2 linked regions of the Fulvivirga ulvae genome follow. The protein of the gene in region 2 interacts with the protein of the main gene of each other region in a pairwise test. Links are inferred from orthologs where the notes say so. Each region holds a gene or a part of one and is shown on either strand. Other genes may lie near its edges.

Evidence for each region.
Region 1: the proteins of rlmB (region 2) and tsaE interact in binary tests that used the Escherichia coli proteins (3 or more experiments, as listed by UniProt). The link is inferred for Fulvivirga ulvae from one-to-one orthologs.

What each region holds. Positions count from the first base shown.
Region 1 is NZ_CP089981.1:463,902-466,975, forward strand. The notes cover bases 50-3,048. They hold tsaE (tRNA (adenosine(37)-N6)-threonylcarbamoyltransferase complex ATPase subunit type 1 TsaE), read right to left. Parts: upstream 1,773-3,048; coding sequence 1,326-1,772; downstream 50-1,325. Other genes in these bases: LVD17_RS02005 (alanine dehydrogenase), read right to left, coding at 107-1,333; porX (T9SS response regulator signal transducer PorX), read right to left, coding at 1,762-3,048. In the rest of the region: more of porX, read right to left, coding at 3,049-3,074. UniProt on the Escherichia coli protein: Required for the formation of a threonylcarbamoyl group on adenosine at position 37 (t(6)A37) in tRNAs that read codons beginning with adenine.
Region 2 is NZ_CP089981.1:1,443,724-1,446,768, reverse strand. What follows is about bases 1-2,970. They hold rlmB (23S rRNA (guanosine(2251)-2'-O)-methyltransferase RlmB), read right to left. Parts: upstream 1,871-2,970; coding sequence 1,130-1,870; downstream 1-1,129. Other genes in these bases: LVD17_RS06070 (GWxTD domain-containing protein), read right to left, coding at 1,887-2,970; LVD17_RS06080 (mannose-1-phosphate guanylyltransferase), read left to right, coding at 38-1,108; LVD17_RS06085 (KpsF/GutQ family sugar-phosphate isomerase), read left to right, coding at 1-16. Outside these bases: more of LVD17_RS06070, read right to left, coding at 2,971-3,045. UniProt on the Escherichia coli protein: Specifically methylates the ribose of guanosine 2251 in 23S rRNA.

The DNA of each region.
Region 1 (3,074 bases), 980 kb from region 2 along the record:
TATTAATCAGGTAAAAAAGGGATTGCACATTCAGTTTTAATCACACTATCGAAGCAAATTATTTTCAAAATACTTCCCATTATAGATGAATTAATTTTTATTCTTCTTAAAACCTGGCCGCCATCAACAAACTCAAATCCTTGTGTTTCAAGCCGAACTTTCTGGCAATAGGCTCGTTGGTAAGGCTTCCTTTATAGGTATAAACGCCATTCATAAACCACTTATGAGCAAAGATCATCTCCTCGATACCACCCTCTTCTGCTGCCCTTAAAATTGTAGGTGTAAATATATTGCTCAGTGCCGTGGTAGCAGTATATGCAACCCTCGAGGCAATATTGGCCACGCAATAATGGATAACGTCATACTTTCTGAAAATTGGTTGCTTAAGATTGGTTAGTTCTGAAGTTTCTACACACCCTCCCTGATCTATGGAAAGGTCGATAATAACTGAGTCTGCTTTCATATCTGCGACCATTTCTTCGGTTACCACATAACGCGCACGACCTTTTTCCACCCTCAGTGCACCAATTACTATATCAGCATTTTTCAAGCATTCCGCAAGTGTAACTGTATCAATCGTGGAAGTGTATATCTGTTGGCCCAGGGTATGTTTTATTCTTCTGAGCTTATAAATATGGTTATCAAAAACCTGTACTTCGGCTCCCAGACCTATTGCTGCGCGTGCCGCATACTCCGCCACGGTACCTGCCCCTATGATCACCACCTTTGTAGGCGGCACACCGGTAATCCCTCCTACGATTACACCTTTTCCGCCATTTGAGCTGCTTAAATACTCTGCGGCAATAGACATCACGGTATTCCCTGCTATTTCACTCATTGCCCTTATAATAGGAAAGCCTCCGACCTTATCCTCTATAAATTCAAAGGCAAGGGCCGTGATATTCTTTTTATTCAATGCTTTGAAATAATCAGGCGTCTGGCTCCCCATTTGAACGGCCGAGATCAAACCCTGCCTGGGCTTCATCATATCTATTTCCTCCAGCGTAGGGGGTTCTATCTTTAAAATAATATTGGCTTTGTATACCTCTTCTGCCGAGTAAACAATCTTTGCACCCGCCTCGCTATATTCTTTATCAGAAAATTTCGAACCTTCTCCAGCCTTGGTCTCCACCCAAACCTCATGTCCGTTATTTACCAATAACGCTACTGAATCAGGCGTAAGGGTAATTCGCTTTTCCTGGAGTGATATTTCATTGGGAAGACCAATAAAAAAAGAATATTTACTTCTTTTTACCGGCATTAATTTTTCCTGTGGGTATAGGCTGGACTCTTGTGCTAACTGCGCGAAGCCTGATTTTTCTTTCTTAGTCATACCTGGCCAAATCTATTAATCGCTTTACGGGATCTATAATAGTAATTTCAATTTTCAATATTCTATCAGGAAGTAAACCTTCAACCTTGGAAGGCCACTCCACAAAACACTGATCGCCTGAGTAGAAATACTCTTCGGCACCAATGTCCATTGCTTCTTCTTCATCCTTTATTCTATAGAAATCAAAATGATAAAACACTTCTCCTTTTTCATTCTGATATTCGTTTACAATGGAGAACGTAGGACTATTAACATTATCTTCAACTTTAAAAGCTTCACAAATTGCTTTTATCAGGGTGGTTTTCCCCGCTCCCATCTGTCCTTCAAAGAGCCATACACTATAGCCTTCTCCAAAAGAAATAATGCGCCTGGCCACTTCGCTCAACTGTTCCAAACCATCACATTTCAACTGAAGTCGTGGCAAAGTACTATCTACCATATTTCGAATTTAATGAAATTATTGGAATAATCATTTCCTCCATTGACACTCCACCATGCTGAAAAGTATCCTTGTAATAATTTACATAATAGTTATAGTTATTGGGATAGGCAAAAAATTGATCCTCTGTAGCAAATACATAGGTTGAAGAAACATTAATCTTTGGCAAATGAAGACGCTCGGGCTTAAAGGCTTCCATTATTTTATCGGCATTGTCATACCCCAGGTTTTTACCCTGTTTATACCTGAGATTAGTGTTAGTATTTCTGTCACCTACTATTTTAAAAGGACGCTTTACGCGAATTGTACCATGGTCAGTGGTAATGATGAGCTTACCTCCGGCTTCGGCTATTAACCTCAGCGCTTCTATTAGAGGTGAATGTTCTATCCATGACCTGGTAATGGATCTGTAGGCAGACTCATCAGGGGCCAGCTCGCGGATCATTACCATATCAGTGCGTGCATGCGACAGCATGTCTACAAAATTGTAAACGATCACGTTCAGATCATTATTCATCAGATTGCGTACATTGTCTACAAGCTGTTTGCCTTCAGTGATCTGTTTGATTTTGGTGTAACTGAATTTAATATTGAGGTTATTTCTTCTGATCTGCTTTTCAAGGAATTGGTCCTCATGATTGTTTTTCCCTTCTTCCTCATCTTCACCAACCCATAGGTCCTTATGCTTTTGTGACATTTCCAGGGGTAACATACCCGAAAAGATAGCATTGCGGGAGTATGCTGTAGTAGTTGGAAGTATCGAATAATAAGTATCTTCTTCCTCTATAGTAAAGAGCTCCTGTACAGCGGGTTCAATAACTTTCCACTGATCATACCTGAGATTGTCAACCACCAAAAAGAAAACCGGCTTACCCTGCCCTAAATGCGGAAAAACTTTCTTTTTCATCAACTGATGGGAAAGCAAAGGTTTTTCAGCGTTGGCATCGTTCAGCCAATCTTCATAGTTTTCATTCACAAATCTTGCAAATTGATTATTGGCCTCATCCTTTTGCATATTAAGCACCTCGGCCATACTTTTATTCTCCGTATCATCAATCTCTAGTTCCCAATATGTTAGCTTCTTGTATATCTCTGCCCACTCTCTGTGGCTGAGGTCTTCGTTAAAAGCCATGCTGATGTTGCGGAATTCCTGCTGGTAGGACAGGTTTGTTTTTTCGGTAATCAGCCTCTTATTTTCAAGGATCTTTTTCACCGACAGCAATATCTGGCTCGGGTTAAGCGGCTTGATCAGGTAATCGGCTATTTTGGCTCCGATGGCTTCCTCCATGATCAGTTCCTCTT
Region 2 (3,045 bases):
GGAAGGTATAATATAAATTGTCACTTAAGCTTTAATAATGAAAAACAACTATGTAGTGATCATGGCTGGAGGCATAGGGAGTAGATTCTGGCCCTATAGCAGAAACAACCAGCCAAAGCAGTTTCTGGATATACTTGGAACAGGACGCTCACTATTACAGATGACTTACGACAGGTTTTTACCTATTGTTGATAAAGAAAATATTTATGTAGTAACCAATAATGATTACGCTGCTCTGGTTAAAGAGCAGCTGCCGGAGTTGACAGAGCATCAGATACTTAAAGAGCCTCTGAGGAGAAATACAGCGCCTTGTATTGCTTATGCCTCATATAAAATAGCGAAAAAGAACCCTGAGGCAATTATAACTGTAGCGCCATCTGACCATATTATTTTTCATGAGGATAAATTTTATAACGTCTTAAAGACAGCCATAGCGGCTGCCAGCGGACAAAATAAGTTGCTGACTATAGGATTAAAGCCCAACAGACCTGAGACTGGCTATGGCTACATTCAGTTTTTGGAGTCTAAAGAAAAAGTTAACCGGGTCAAGACTTTCACAGAGAAACCGGAGAGAGATCTTGCTCAGAAATTCTTGGAGAGTGGTGATTTTGTATGGAATTCCGGCATTTTTGTGTGGGGAGTCCAGGCAATCATCCGTGCTTTTGAAGAGTGCCTGCCTGAGATAGCTGAGACCTTTGCTGATATTCAGAAAGCGCTGTATAGTGAGAGGGAGCCGCGTGCCGTGGATGATGCGTACTCTCAGTGTGGGAATATCTCAATTGACTATGGAGTAATGGAGAAGGCAGATAATGTATATGTCGTGCTTGGCGATTTTGGCTGGTCAGACCTTGGCTCATGGAACTCACTTCATGAACTCTCGGAGAAAAATGGAGATTGTAATGTGATCCAGGGGAATGCCATAACTTACGATACCAAAAACAGTATGATCCATGGGCCAAAAGATAAACTCATCATTGTTCAGGGACTGGAGGGTTACCTGGTTGCTGAGTGCGGAAATGTTACCCTGATCTGCAAAAAAGATGAAGAAGCAAAGTTCAGAGACTTTGTAGCTGATGTGAGAGATAAAAAGGGCAAAGAATTTTTGTAAGCGGAGAAGTAGCAGAGGGCTTTAAAACCTCTGCCTTATGGCTTCATAAATGGTTATGGCAGCAGATACCGAAACATTAAGGCTGTCAATTTTACCTTTCATAGGGATACGTCCGCGCAAGTCGGTCAGTTTGAGATACTCCGGAGAGATACCATCTTCTTCGGAGCCAAGTAGTATGGCCACCGGCTGTTTAAAGTTGATGTCATAGACTGATGTATCTGTTTTCTCAGTACAGGCTATGATCTGAATTCCACTTTCTTTGAGAAAGGTTATGGTGTTTTTGAGGTTGTCTACCCGGCATACCGGAATATAATTTAGAGCTCCTGCAGAAGTTTTCATCGCATCACTGTTAATGGCCGCACTGCCCCTGCTGGGAATAATAATGCCGTCCAGTCCTGCACACTCTGCCGTACGGGCTATGGCTCCAAAGTTCCGGACATCGGTTACCCTGTCCAATATGATAAAGAAAGGCTCACGGCCCTCCTGATAAGCCTGATCAATGATATTGTCCAGGGATGCATACCTAACAGCAGAAATGAATGCGATTGCACCCTGGTGGTTTTTTCTGGTCAGGCGATTGAGCTTTTCAATAGGCACCTGCGAAATGGGTACATTATGATCCCTGGCTACTTTAAGCAACTCCTTTATGAGGTCATTGTTTAACTCTTTTTGAATGAGTAGCTTATCGATTTCTTTGCCTGAATTGATGCTTTCAATGATGGCCCTTATTCCAAATATTAAATCCTTCTGATTCTCTTTCAATGTAATTTTTTTAGACTTAAAACCTCCCTTTTCTCCACAAGTCTATCGCCCTGTACCATGAACTCGTATAGCTCTTATCTCTTACCAATACAAAGTGCGATGAAGAAAAAACACTTGCTGTCCTGATGAAGTTGAATTTTAATTTGGGTAAATCCGGAGAAGCCAGATAGAGCCAGGTTTCCTCGCCATTACTTTTTGTAACTTCGTCAGGCGGCCCAAAGATAATATAAATCAAGCCCATATCTGTTTTCCAACCTTCTTTATATGAGGTGAACAGGCGATTTGCGCTTTCAACCCTGTCAAAATAGTTCTTTATTATTGACTTTGCTCTGTCTGGTGATTTGGTTAGGTCCAGCCAAAACTTATCAAAGGCTTTTTTGTCACCATTGATATTTTGCAGTTGCATATTTTCCTCTTTGGTAGTAATGTAGATTAATGGTTCGACCAGATCCTCAAGCTTCGCCAGCTTGGGGTAATACTTGTTTTCGACCCTTATACCTTTACCCTGCTGACTAGACGAGTCTTTTTGAAACAGGAAAAGCCCATGTTTAATAAACGTTAACTTTTGACCACTGGCTACCACAAAGGAGGAATCAATAGGCATGGCTTTGGCAGGAGTTTCTTCTCTGATCGGCATAGGAGGGAGTGCGGGAGGGAAGATATGGTTATAGTAGTAACCATATACCTGGGTACTGTTGTTGAAATGATAAGTACCGGGTGCAACCCATGAAGTAAACTGGATTCTGTCATTACTGTTCCATATAGCTAGTGTGTGGTCAGTGACAGTAAAATCATAGAAATAAGTAAAGCCACTGAATTTACTTTGTACCCTGATAGCACCCAAATTAAGCAGTGCTGAATTAGATATGGAAAACCTGATAGTATGTTGATTTTTTATCTGACCTATATAAGTGCTGTCTATTTTGTCTGTGGCTATTTGCTGTAAATCTGCGGTATAGGCAGTGGTGGTGAAGAAATCAAAGGTATAATCTTTTAACAAGGGCTTACTCTGATTAATTATAAGTCCTATGAAGATGAAAGTAGAGTCACTGTCGGTTATAACTTCGTGCTTTAAATCTATTTCAGAATCAGGATTATATTGGTGGGCGAGGTTGCTGCTGTTTAAGGTAGTTTGTGCGTTTATAAAGGTCCCGTAAGGAGTGAAAGCCAAAATA